Regions from separate parts of the Priestia sp. JV24 genome, predicted to be linked through region 1. Evidence: riboswitches for the same ligand, from Rfam matches in the RefSeq annotation. Region 1 holds a riboswitch; each other region holds the start of a gene.
The links. Region 1 has a riboswitch for thiamine pyrophosphate ahead of tenA (thiaminase II). Riboswitches for the same ligand answer to the same signal wherever they lie in the genome.

Region 1 (3,461 bases):
CCCAGCCTGCCAATCCATACCCAAGCGGATTTTGGAGCAATTGCCTTATAAGCACTAATCGCTTCTTTCCCCGTATGTCTTCCAATGATAAATTCTGCCAACAGAAGCGGCAATCCAATAAAAATCGTAAATAAAATAAACAACGCAAAAAACGCTCCACCGCCACTGGTTCCCGTTACGTATGGAAACTTCCATATCGCTCCTAGACCAATTGCTGCCCCAGCAGATGCTAAAATAAAACCGAGGCGTGAAGACCACTGATTTCCTTTACTCATATAATGTTACTCTCTCCTCTTCTAAACTCAAAACTCACCTGATTAGTACTGTACCATAAATGCAGAAGAAAATCATTCCCGTTTTACTTTTTTCTATAAAACGATATCTATATAGAATAGAAAAAATGAAGAAGCAGCTGCTTCTTCATTTTAAGTTTGATGTTTCTATTCAAAAATCATTCTCTGTACGATGATTCGTCTCCGCGATAGGCTTCTTGATTTGATATTTCTTCAATATGCATATGCCCTTCTCTCTCTAAACGAAGAACCGTACGCTCTGCATCTTCATAGCTCTCGCATGTCACTTGTTTATATTCCATATCATCTTTATCTGTGTAAGCAACTAAATATGTTTCCATTTTAACTCCTCCTATATAACCTATATGTAACGTATTTTGCCTTTTTCGTTTATTTCTAAACATATAGGCTCCAAACATAAAGCCTAGCATACTATAGTAGCGGAACTTCAATTTAAAAAAGTTGAATTTTTCATTATGCACCGATGCAATATGGAGGTTACACTTATGACATTTATTTTATCATTCGTACCAATTGTTGTTCCTTTTGGTATTTTAATTAGCTTAATTGCTTTTACAGCTGCTTTTTTACAATCAAAAGAGCATCATAAAAAGCTCTAGCTTACAAAAGCTAGAGCTTCTTTTTAAAAACGTCTATAGCGTTTAATCAATCCCACAATAATGGCAATTGCTAATAAAACAACTAAAATGATGACAGTAATGACAATTGGCTGATTTCCACTTTGCTTCACTGCAATGGCAATATAAGCCCAAATAAAAACAAGCGGATAAACAGCGTCTCGGTTTTTTAATGTAAACATAATGCCCAGCACAGCTCCTACCAGCAGCATAATAATCGTCCATGTTAACTCGTTTAAGCCAATCAAGTGCTGTATTCCATTTGCTTGAAATACGACAAACACATTGACAATAGTCGCAACAGAAATCCATCCAAGATAAAGCGAAATCGGCAGACGCATAAACCATGTCGTCATTCGAGAATGCTGAATAGTGGAATACACAATCATTAATGTGCCTAGAATAAAGAGCATAACTAAAAGAGATAACTTATAGTAATCGTTTTGGAAAATAAAGATCCACGCACTATTTAACAAACAGTTTAGAAAAAACCAAATGCCGATACGTGCATATATTTCCTTTTGATCTTCTCTTGCAAAAAATTGGCGTATAACCCAAATGGTTAATAATAAATAAATAACGCCCCAGATAGCAAAGGCATAACCCGCTGGTGTAAACAACGTAGGAACTTGCGCAGAAGCTTCTCCCGTTGTTTTGCCTCCTATTGGAATGGCATTTGCTAAATAATTCACAAGTAGTGTAATAGCCAAGCCTACTGTATTTAATACAGCATACAAACGAAATTTCGCCATTTTGTTCTCTCCTTTCTTCTATTTATATGGGAGTGTTTCGGAGACGAAAACGGCTCTTCCCTTCATTAATACCTCTTCTTCCCTAAAAATATGCATTTTTAACCAAAAATGATTAAAAACAGCTTTAAGAAATTTCCTCTTTAAGAAAGAAAAGTTGTTAGCACACAATTCCCCATAACGCTTTCTATTTTTCAGAATATATGGTAAGTTAAACGTAGATTAATAGGAAGTCCACTAGGGGTGCCACCGGCTGAGACAAGTTTTCTTGATCCCTTTGAACCTGATCTGGCTCATACCAGCGTAGGAAAGTGGCAATGTTCAGTTTTTTACTGTCCTTTGCCACTCCGTTTATAAACGGAGTGTTTTTTATTTCCTTTATGTGCTTGTTTGTGACTTCCTCATATTAAAGGAGGATTTTGATGTCATTTTCATCTCAATTAAGACAAGAAGCAAACTATATTTACGAAGCCATTTTTAACCATCCTTTTATTAAAGGAATTGCTGAAGGAAACGTGCCAAAAGAAGCGCTTATTCACTACGTTTCTCAAGATTACGAATACTTAACAGCATTTGTTCGCATTTACGGCGCTGCTTTAACAAAATGCCGCACGCGTACCGAAATGGAAGCCTTTAATGCCGGCATTTCTACGGTATTACATAGTGAAGTACACCCTCACAATAATTTTTGTGAAGTAGCAGGCGTACGTTATGAAGACCTTCACACTGAGACGCTTTCACCGACGGCCAGCCACTACATTAACCATATGACAAGTGTTGCGCATACAGGCAGCTTAGCAGAAATCATTGCAGTGCTTCTTCCATGTCCATGGACGTACGTTGAAATTGGCCAGCGCATTACAGAACAAGTAAATCCATCTCCTTCTCATCCTTTTTATGAATGGATTCAGTTTTATAATAATGAAGAAATGAATGGCACAACACAATGGTTTTGTAACAAGCTTGATGAACTCGCCGAACAAGCGACTGAAGAAGAACGTAACCGTATGAAAGATCACTTCATCAAAAGCTGTGAACTGGAGTATTTATTTTGGGAAATGGCATATACCCAAGAAAAATGGCCGCTTTCTCAGCTTTTACTTTCAAAATAACGAAAAAGCCTCCTATCAGGAGGCTCTTTTATTTCAATAGTTTTTTGATCATTTTCAAGCTTTGTTTTTCCGAAGGATAGCGGAATGACAAATCAAACTTGGTTGTTTGAGACAGCATGCTTTTAAAATGAGTGAATGTCTGAAAGCTGTCTTTTCCATGATATTGACCCGTGCCGCTTTCTCCCACTCCGCCAAACGGCAAATATGGCGTAGCGATATGCATAAGCGTATCGTTTATACAGCCTCCTCCAAATGAAAGGCGCTCCGTTATCACGTTTTGCACATCTTCACTTTCTGTAAATAAGTAAAGAGCTAACGGCTTAGCTTTTTCTTGAACTTTATGAATGACTTCGTCTAGTGTTTCATATTCAATCATAGGAAGAATAGGCCCAAAGATTTCTTCTTGCATAACATCTGATGTCCAGCTTACTTCACTTAACACCGTAGGTTCTATTGTTAGCGTGTTTTTATTGTACCTGCCTCCAACTATAGCATTTCCGTCTTTTAAAAACTCAACTAGCCGAGTAAAATGACGCTCACTGACAATACGGCCGTAGCGGTTGCTTTCAAGTGGATTACTACCGTAAAATTGAGAAATTGCTTCGCGAAGTTTCTCTACAAGCTGCGCTTTCACTTTTTTATGCACGAGCAAATAATCAGGAGCAACGC
Region 2 (3,461 bases), on a different contig from region 1:
GAGATGGAGACATAACTGAATCAATAGCTAGAAAGCAGCTACAGATATGAAGTCTACGTTTACCATCACAATGAAAAGATCCGAACGATGAATCGTTCGGATTTTTCTTCAACTAAAATATTTCTGGCTCAGCTTTTGCTTCTTGCTGATAGAAACACTTAATGCAGCGTCTTACGGAAGAATGTGAGGATTCAACGATAATGTGCTGACAATTTTGCTGAACAAATAATAACTTTCTTTCAAGCTGCTTAATTTGTTCTTTAAGCTGTTCTACTTCATTATTGATAGATATTTGAACCACTGTTAACAAACTCTTTAGCTTTTTCTTTCATTCCTTCTTTTCTTACTTCGTTTACATCTTTTTCATTTTCTTGAGCCATGTTACGAATATCTTGAGAAATACGCATCGAACAGAATTTAGGTCCACACATTGAACAGAAATGGGCTGTTTTAGCACCTTCAGCGGGAAGTGTTTCATCGTGATATTCTTTTGCGCGCTCTGGATCTAGTGACAGGTTAAATTGATCATTCCATCTAAATTCAAATCTTGCTTTAGACAGCGCGTTATCGCGTTTTTGTGCTCCTGGATGGCCTTTTGCTAGGTCAGCGGCATGCGCAGCAATTTTATAGGTGATAACGCCTTCTCGAACGTCTTCTTTATTTGGCAGACCTAAATGTTCTTTTGGCGTTACGTAGCAAAGCATAGCTGTCCCAAACCAGCCAATCATTGCAGCCCCGATACCTGATGTAATATGGTCATAGCCTGGAGCGATGTCGGTTGTAAGCGGTCCAAGAGTATAGAAGGGAGCTTCTTGGCATATTTCCATTTGTTTATCTACGTTTTCTTTGATGAGGTGCATAGGGACATGTCCAGGGCCTTCAATCATAACTTGAACATCGTGTTTCCAAGCAATTTTAGTTAATTCACCAAGCGTTTCTAATTCACCGAACTGTGCCTCATCATTGGCATCTGCAATGGAACCAGGACGTAGCCCATCGCCAAGCGAAATAGAAATATCGTATGCTTTACAGATTTCACAGATTTCTTCAAAGCGAGTATATAAAAAGTTCTCTTCATGATGAGCTAAACACCACTGCGCCAAGATGGATCCTCCGCGTGAAACAATACCTGTCGTACGTTTCGCTGTTAGAGGAATATAGCGTAAAAGTACACCTGCGTGAATAGTAAAGTAATCAACACCTTGCTCTGCTTGTTCAATTAATGTATCGCGATATGCTTCCCACGTTAGATCTTCTGCTACACCTTTTACTTTTTCAAGCGCTTGGTAAATAGGAACGGTCCCTACAGGAACAGGCGAGTTGCGGATAATCCATTCGCGCGTTGTGTGGATATCCTTTCCTGTTGATAAATCCATAATTGTATCGGCTCCCCAACGCGTTGCCCATGTCATTTTTTCTACTTCATCTTCAATAGCTGAACGAATAGCTGAATTTCCGATATTAGCATTGATTTTCACATGGAATTTGCGGCCGATAATCATCGGTTCGCTCTCAGGGTGATTGATATTATTAGGGATAATCGCACGTCCTCTTGCTACTTCTTCACGCACGACTTCAGGATCCATCTGTTCACGAATAGCGATAAATTCCATTTCGGGCGTGATGATTCCTTTTTTTGCATAGTGCATTTGCGTTACATTTTGATTTTTTTTCGCGCGCAAAGGTAAACGATTAGTGATAAAGCGCTCATACTGATCTCTTGGATCACCATCATAATACCCGTTATCCTGTGGCTGAACCGTACGGCCTTGATATGTTTCTACATCGTTTCGTTCTGCAATCCACTTTTCACGCAGAGCCGGTAATCCTTTTTGTAAATTAATTTCATAACAGGGATCTGTATAAACACCGCTCGTGTCGTATACACGTACGGGACTATTTTCTTCTTCCCCAAAAGATCCTGTAGTAGGAGACTGATGAATTTCACGCATAGGCACTTTAAGGTCTTCTCTAGATCCTTGGACATATACTTTGTGACTGTTTGGAAAAGGCTTTTTCATAGAAACTGATACATTTTGTTTTGACATTACATATTCCTCCGGTTTCGCATAAAGTGTAGCTATACCGAACCATAAAAAAATCGGGTTCTGTGATAGACAGAACCCGATGGAATAGGCGAAAAAAGAATAAACATATACTATTCTTTTCAAGACTACTTCCCTCCGCTGGTATAACCCAAATCAGGTTCAAAGGGTTAAAGAGTTTTATTGCACTCTTCTCTCAGTCTGAGCTATCAGACACCCCTAGTAGAAATAACATTCAAATTATTCAATTTACGGCTTAAGTTTACCATCATTCAGTAAAAAATCAACCCTTAAATAAAAAAAGCTAGACAATTAGCGTTGTCTAGCAGCATCGATTGCAATCACAATAGCTGTAATAATATGCATGATAAACCCTAAAAATGGAATCCAAGCAATCAGTGAAGTAACAATCCCTAGTATGTTTCCATACGCAGATAACCCTCGTCTATTAGCTAAAATGAGCGTGATAGCATGAAGAATAAATCCAATAAAAAGAGGAGTATAACTAAAGCCCATAACAATCCCCGCGCCAATTAAAGGAATTCCCAGCAAGGCTTCATACCCAGCAGTGACCCATTTCATTGTACGTACATTTCCATTCATAGTAAAAAGCCTCCTAAAAAAGATACTACTATATACGAGAAAAGAGAGAAAAAAGTTTCAAATTACTTAGGGGATATGTCGTATAAGCAAGCACTAGTTGATTAAAATGATAGATGACAGTAAAGGGGATGGAAAAAACATAATGATTTAGTCATTTTTTATACTAAAGAAAAATAGTCTAGATGATTCATTTTTAGCTAAGGGACCGGAATTTATACCGAACATAGTGACTGCTTTCTAAAATAAATAAAAGCTGATATCGTGTTTTTTGATTATAGCATGTAAGGTTTTTATTACGAATTATTAAAGATTCTTATCTTTTTGCAAATACACATTGTATTTCATAGTTTTAACAATTATGATAAAAAAGCAAGTGTCAAAATAGGAAAATAGTTGAGCATGTAAAACGAAGCGATAAGCTTATTAATTTGAAAGAAAGGCAAGGTACATAGCTTTATGTGGGAAATTATTGTAGCAATCATTTTAGGGATTGTAGAAGGTTTAACAGAGTTTGCTCCTGTTTCGTCAACTGGGCATATGATTATTGTGGATGACCTGTGGTTAAATTCCAAAGAATTATTTTCATCTCCAGTAGCTAATACATTTAAAATTGTTATTCAGCTAGGTTCGATCTTAGCAGTAGTAGTTATTTTTAAAGATCGTTTCATTAATTTATTAGGATTGGGAAAAAAGCCAGCTGCTCCAATTGGACCGACAAATCGCTTGAATTTAATGCAGGTAATTGTTGGACTGTTACCTGCAGGAGTGTTAGGACTTTTGTTTGATGATTACATTGATGAACATTTGTTTTCT
Region 3 (3,461 bases), on a different contig from region 1:
AAAGCAGCGGCTTATGACTTCGAAGAGCAATACACTCCCCTTTTACGGGAAACACGTGACCTAAATGTTCAGAAGAAATAAAGCGTTTAGCCCATGAGCCTGCTGCGATAACTACTTTTTCTCCATAAAAAGAGCCTTTGGACGTCTGTACACCTTTTACTGTTTCACTTTCCATAATAAGAGAATGAACGTCACAGTATTCGAATACATCTGCTCCGTGATACAAGGCTCCATGAGCAAGAGCTTGCGTTAACTTAGCCGGAGCTAGCTGGCCGTCTCCCGGTATTGTAATGGCTCCGTATATGTCTGGAGAGAGCCCGGGTTCTAACAAACGCGCTTCTTTTACATCGATCCATCTTACATGTTCATCCCACCCGTGGTGCTGAGCGGCTTTTTTCTTTAATACGTGTGCATCTTCTTCTGTTACAGCAACTTTTAATAAGCCTTTTTGAATGAGCTCTACGTCGATGGCCGTTTTTTCTTTTAGTTCCTTCACCAGTTCAGGAAACATGCTTCTGCTCTTAATAGCAAGGTCTAAAAGAGGACCTTCTTCATCAATTTCAGCTTGAGCACCTAAAATACCAGCGGCTGCACTTGAAGCTTCACAACCAATTTGATTGCGTTCAAGAATAGCTACTGACGCTCCTTGTTTTGACAAATGATAAGCGATAGAAGAGCTGATTATACCTCCTCCGATTAACAGTACATCATAATGCTGCTTCATTTTCTCCACCTCCAGATGTCCATATATGAGAATATTGTTTAATCGCTTTGAGGGGATCTTGCGCAAGCATGACACCAGACATCACAGCTATACCGTGTGCTCCTGTTTGAAGCACCTCTTTGGCATTTACAGGTGTAATTCCTCCAATGGCAATAACCGGTATCTGCACAGCATCTACTACTTCTTTTAGTGCTGCTACCCCTCGACTTTTTAATCCTTTTTTTGAATGTGTTGAATAAATATGTCCGTATAGAATGTAGTGAGCACCATCTTTTTCAGCTTCTAAAGCCTCTTCCACAGAGTGAACTGATTTTCCGACAATAAGAGAAGGAAATGCGTCTATAACAATCGAAACGTCTAAACTATGATAAGCAAGCTGTACGCCTTTTACTTTTAAAGCATGCGCTACATCAACTCGGTCATTCACAATAATTTTAGAGCGACAAAATGGCAAGCTTTCTAGTAAACATTGAATCTGCTTTGCCGTTTTCTCTTTTTCTCTAATATGAACGGCGCCCGTAAAAGGCGCGATAGCCGTTAAAACTTTTTGAAGCTCTTCGATTGGCTGCTTATCTGTTGTAATGACATGAAATTTAGGAATATCCACATGATCGAAACCTTTCCATTCAGAATAAAGAGAAATTTCAATCACCTCATCTTGTGTAGAGGGCTTTATTACATACAAAAAACCACTCTACAACGTAGAGTGGTTAGCATGCATCGTTATGTAAACATGATCGCCACTTCCCTACGCTGGTCCAAACCAGATCAGGTTCAAAGGGTCCGAAATACATTCGTCTCAGCTTCAAAAAGCTCCCCTAGTGATTGCTATTTATTGATTTTGTTTTCGCACTTAAAATTATAACACAACTAGATGTAAATACAATATCTCTTTATGCTCTTACGGCTCTCTTCCTTTTATAGATGTATCTTTTATGCTTCTTTACTAAGTAAGAGGTCCGGCGCACCGCATCATTCTGCTTTTATATGATTAGTAATCGGTATAGTCGTCAAATTCTTCCTTGTCTTTTTCCTTTTTCCGATCCCATATAAACAGCAGGAGTAACATAATAAAAGTTAGAATATAAAAACCGTAAAAAATAAATGCCGCCACAACATTTATAAATAAAAATAAAAAACCGATGATCTGACCTGCAACAGCTACAATCAACAAAATGTATTTCCAAACTTCTGCTTTTCTATCCATTCTCTACTTCTCCGTCTTTTTGTTTTTCCCTACTAGAAACGTTCTCTTTACTTAAATAAAAATGTTCCTGCCAGTAAACCGACTGTAAATAAACCAACTGTTCCAAATGCTGAAATCCCCACGTACGCCAGCATTTTCCGATAAGATTTTTCTCGAATTAACTGTACGGTTTCCACACTGAACGTTGAAAAAGTGGTAAAGGCACCAAAAAACCCAATGCCAATCATTAAAAATATTGAATCATCATAAGCATGACTCGGAACCTTTCCATAATAACTACCGTAAAAAAGACCAAGCCCAAACGCACCGAGCAAGTTTACAAACAGCATTGATACTGGAAAAGGAGGGTTTGAAACTGTTTTTGTAACTTTTAAACCCAAAAGATAACGGCATATTCCTCCAGCTGCCCCGCCAAGTGCCAAGCTCACTATGCTCATTTACTTCACCTCATGTACTTTCACTAAATTTTTCCCTGCCGCTTCACCGCATAGATAGCCTGCTAAAGCAAGAAGGATTCCACCTACTAAAGAGACCATTACATAAATGGCTCCCCAAAATAAATGGCGCTGAGTGAGAGAAATGACGTCTCCTGCAAACGTTGAATACGTTGTAAAACCGCCGCATACGCCAACTCCTAGTCCAAGCTTTATCCATTCTTTTGGATTTTTCCACACAAAAAATCCTGTTAATAGGCCTAGTATGAAGCTTCCTAATAGGTTTTCAATTACCGTTCCTATTGGGTAGCCCGCATATAATAAGGAAAGATTCAGCAAATAACGTGCATATGTACCAGCGATAGCACCAAAGGCAATTGAGATTAAGTTTATGGCTTTCATCATATCGCTCCGTTTCATAAATTCTTCTTTAAGTGTACCATAAGGAATTTATTTCTACCTTAACATTTAACTATATGTTTATTGCACCAAAAGTCATGAAAAAATGAAAGAGAAAATCGTCGCATGAAACTTCCTTTTTACTCCTCAAATCTCCCTTAAAAATCCACTTAATCCAAATTTTAAAATCTTTCTGTATCCTTATGACAAACCGTGTATAGAAGGTATATTTCCCTTATTTTAAGTCACATTAATCGTATAAGTTTTTTTTTGTTGACTTTTGCTGTGTTCTTGTTTAGTATCACAGAGTATCATTTCCTATCAGAATACTAGGGGGTTTAGAAAATGAAGAAATTTGCTGCACTTTTGTCGCTACTATTAGCTTTCACAGTTGTGCTTGCCGCATGCGGTTCTAGCTCAAAAAATGAAGCAAACAATGGAGACAATAAATCTTCACAAGAGGATTTATATAATAAAGTGAAAAAAGATGGCGTATTAACAATTGGAACTGAAGGTACATACCCTCCGTTCACTTTTCATGATGACAAACAAAAGCTAACTGGGTTTGATGTAGAATTGGCTCAAGAAGTAGCTAAACGTCTTGGCGTAAAAGCTGAGTTCAAAGAAACACAGTGGGATGGCATGTTTGCCGGATTAGATGCTAAACGCTTTGACATGATTGCTAACGAAGTGGGTA
Region 4 (3,461 bases), on a different contig from region 1:
AATCGGCTGTGTATGGAATAAGCATCCCAATAACAAAAATAGCTAAAATATAAAATAACAAGATGCGCCAGAAGACTTGTTTAACTGCGCGAGGAACCGTTTTTTCCGGATCTTCACTTTCTCCAGCTGCGACTCCAAGCAACTCTGTTCCTTGAAATGAAAAACCAGCAGCCATAAAAATACCTAAGACAGTAAAGAATCCACCGTGAATGGGTCCATCACCAAGCGTGAAGTTTTTAAACCCTGGTGCTTCATTGTTAAAGATACCAAAAATCATCATAATGCCAATAACTAAAAAGATGATAACCGTTACTACTTTAATTAACGAAAACCAAAATTCAGATTCACCAAATCCTTTTACAGAAAGGTAGTTAAGCCCAAACATAATTAATAAAAACAGGGCACTCCATAAAATAGAAGAAGAGTTTGGGAACCAAAATTTCATAATAAGGGCTCCAGCGGATAATTCAGCTGCAATTGTAATAGCCCAGTTGTACCAATAGTTCCATCCGAGAGCGAAACCAAAGGATGGATCTACAAAACGAGATGCATACGTACTAAACGAACCAGCTTCAGGCATATAAGCTGCGAGCTCCGCTAGGCTGGTCATCAAAAAGTAAACCATGACGCCAATGATAGCGTAAGCTAAAAGCGCTCCCCCAGGTCCTGCTGTGTGAATTGCTCCACCACTTGCTAGGAATAAGCCGGTTCCGATGGCTCCTCCTAATGAAATCATCGTTAAGTGGCGAGATTTCAACCCACGTTTTAATTCTTGTTGCTCTTGCATAGATAAATACTCCTTTCGAATGTACGGAAAGAGACGGGATAACATAAAAAAAGCCCGCAGTATATGTGCGCGCTTTTAAATCTGAAAACCGCGTCAACCTTCCGTGAAGATAGCTCTTCACATCACTCGCATGATGTGACAGTTCTGTTCCTGTTCGGAGACAGCCCCAGCTTAAATCAACCGAGAAGTGATCTAAACTTCGGCAATTTTTCCTTTCAAGCAACATCCTCAATGTTCTCTGCATTTCCGTTACTTTACTATTAAAAACTGCGACCTCTACCTCATCGATTAGGATGAGGGTTTTTTATATTCAATTGACATAAAAGAAGTATACCAAATACTAAAACGATTGTCATTATAAAAAATAGATTCAGAAAATAGAAACATCTTTGAAATCTCTCGAATCTATTTTGTTACATATGGTATAATGAATGTTGTCATAATACTACATAAATATCCGAACGTACCACAGGGGGAGCCGCCGTGCTGAGAGTGAACAAATTGTTCAGACCCTTCGAACCTGTTAGTTAACGCTAGCGCAGGAATGTGGGAATAGTAGCATATATTTGCTTACTCCTGTGTAAACCGTTTGATATGAATGATTCAAAAACAGGAGTGAGAAACGTGAATAAAGCATTACCTTTACAGGCTAAAATTGAAATAGCTATTTTTGCAGCATTGGCTTTTTTAATTGATCTTTTACCTTCTATAAAAATTGCAATAGGCGTAAGCATTTCGTTCTCTATGGTTCCTATTTTTATTATGTGCTTTCGATGGGGAGTCAAAGGAGGAGCTTTATCCGGATTTTTATGGGGAATATTGCAATTAGCTTTAGGAAATGCATATATTTTAACCCCATTGCAAGCTTTTATAGAGTATGTTATCGCTGTTACCTTTATTGGATTTGGCGGGATTTTCTCTAGTTCTATTAAAGGATACTTAGCTAATAATCAAAGATCAAAAGCTTTCTTTTTTATTATTTTATCTTTAATTATAGGAAGTTTCGCTCGTTATTTTTGCCATTTCATTGCAGGCTTAATATTTTGGGGATTTGCTGCACCAAAAGGAATGCCTGTCCTATGGTATTCTTTCTCGATGAACGGGATTTCGATGATTGGGTCGTTGCTATCATGTCTAGTTATCCTTTCACTGTTAATTCCATCCGCATCAAGAATGATTGTAACTAAATCACACTCATCATAAGCAAAAAGACTAAATCTACCAAGATTTAGTCTTTTTTGTCATTTGTCACCTTTGTTTACACAAAAGTGTGTCAGGTTTGATAACATAGTTAGTGAAATATTCAAAAAACTGTTTTATGATAATCACCATATTCAAACGAGATAAGGGATTGATAGCATGCTACAGAAATGGATAACGAGCATAGGTTTAGATATCGGAACAAGCACAACAAAGCTGATTGTAAGCAAGCTGTTAATAGCAAATCAACAAAATCAGTTTACGCTGCCAGGCTGTCAAATTATTGATCGTCGCGTAACGTATGCAAGTTCTATCTATACCACCCCTATGCTAAACGAGGTTGAAATCGATGTTCAAAGATTAACGGTACTACTAGAACAAGAGTATAAGAATGCAGGAATCTCCTTAGATCAAGTGGAGGCAGGTGCTGTGATCATTACAGGAGAAACGGCTAGAAAGCAAAATGCAGAAAGTATCCTTCACTATCTAGCCGAACATGCTGGGGATTTTGTTGTTGCAACAGCCGGCGCTGACTTGGAAGGAATGTTAGCAGCAAAAGGATCAGGAGCAATCCAACGTTCCGCTGAAACAAATGCAGTAATTGCCAATATTGATGTAGGAGGAGGCACTGCTAACATCGCTTTATGTCAAAATGGAAAAGTGATAGAAACGTTTACACTGCATGTAGGAGGAAGATTAATTCGGCTGAATTCAGACGGTTTTGTAACCTACATCTCATCTTATTTAACTGAATTTTTAAAAAATAATTCTTTAATACTGCGAGAAGGTGAAAAAGCAACATTTGAAAAGCTCTCGTCTATCTGTCAATTACTAGCTGAAGAAACCGTGAATTATGTAAAAGCGCTGAATCAAAATTCCACGCTTCTCGTTTCTCCTCATACAAGATCTTCTATACACCCCGAAACGATCATGGTTTCAGGAGGAGTAGGAGCAATGATGGAGAAGCAAAAGCCAAAAACAGTGGAAGAAGTGGCCATACATGGAGACGTTGGTCCGCTTCTAGCATATCATTTTCAATCCATCCAAGTATCTCAAGCCGCTGAGACAACGCGCGCTACTGTAATTGGTGCTGGTATGCAAAATACAGAGGTTAGCGGATCAACCGTATATATTGGGTCGAAGCGGCTGCCGCTGAAAAATATTCCGATTATAGAGATACCCGTTCAGCAAGAGGAGACGTGGAATCAGCAGCTGTTTCAAGAAAGAGCTCGAGCGTCATGTATGCAGGCTTCAACTATTTTCAGTGCAGAAGATCCTCCCGTTGCTATTGCTTTATCTCATTTTCCTTACTGCAGCTATAAGATGCTTCAAGAATTAGCAAAAATAATAAGCGCTGAATTTATTGCTTGTTTTAAGGGAGCTAAGTGCCTCGTTGTTCTATGCGAACAAGATATTGCAAAAGCTTTAGGACAAGCACTAGCTAAACAGAGGAAAGAGTTAGAAATTATTTGTT

Region 2: another riboswitch for thiamine pyrophosphate. It lies ahead of thiC (phosphomethylpyrimidine synthase ThiC); the one in region 1 lies ahead of tenA (thiaminase II).
Region 3: another riboswitch for thiamine pyrophosphate. It lies ahead of OK414_RS02605 (thiamine phosphate synthase); the one in region 1 lies ahead of tenA (thiaminase II).
Region 4: another riboswitch for thiamine pyrophosphate. It lies ahead of thiT (energy-coupled thiamine transporter ThiT); the one in region 1 lies ahead of tenA (thiaminase II).

Annotation. Positions count from the first base shown of each region.
Region 1 is NZ_JAPCIN010000015.1:315,889-319,349, reverse strand. It holds gene OK414_RS10955 (sodium-dependent transporter) at 1-275, opposite strand, end outside; gene OK414_RS10950 (hypothetical protein) at 452-634, opposite strand; gene OK414_RS10945 (TspO/MBR family protein) at 937-1,683, opposite strand; TPP riboswitch at 1,910-2,007, shown strand; gene tenA (thiaminase II) at 2,103-2,792, shown strand; gene OK414_RS10935 (aldehyde dehydrogenase) at 2,821-3,461, opposite strand, start outside.
Region 2 is NZ_JAPCIN010000008.1:29,416-32,876, forward strand. It holds gene OK414_RS02120 (hypothetical protein) at 113-301, opposite strand; gene thiC (phosphomethylpyrimidine synthase ThiC) at 279-2,048, opposite strand; TPP riboswitch at 2,162-2,276, opposite strand; gene OK414_RS02130 (hypothetical protein) at 2,358-2,648, opposite strand; gene OK414_RS02135 (undecaprenyl-diphosphate phosphatase) at 3,105-3,461, shown strand, end outside.
Region 3 is NZ_JAPCIN010000009.1:71,566-75,026, reverse strand. It holds gene thiO (glycine oxidase ThiO) at 1-724, opposite strand, end outside; gene OK414_RS02605 (thiamine phosphate synthase) at 708-1,331, opposite strand; TPP riboswitch at 1,453-1,554, opposite strand; gene OK414_RS02600 (hypothetical protein) at 1,716-1,931, opposite strand; gene crcB (fluoride efflux transporter CrcB) at 1,979-2,368, opposite strand; gene OK414_RS02590 (fluoride efflux transporter FluC) at 2,369-2,785, opposite strand; gene OK414_RS02585 (amino acid ABC transporter substrate-binding protein) at 3,110-3,461, shown strand, end outside.
Region 4 is NZ_JAPCIN010000016.1:173,049-176,509, reverse strand. It holds gene OK414_RS13335 (amino acid permease) at 1-787, opposite strand, end outside; lysine riboswitch at 890-1,074, opposite strand; TPP riboswitch at 1,249-1,349, shown strand; gene thiT (energy-coupled thiamine transporter ThiT) at 1,382-1,990, shown strand; gene OK414_RS13325 (ethanolamine ammonia-lyase reactivating factor EutA) at 2,147-3,461, shown strand, end outside.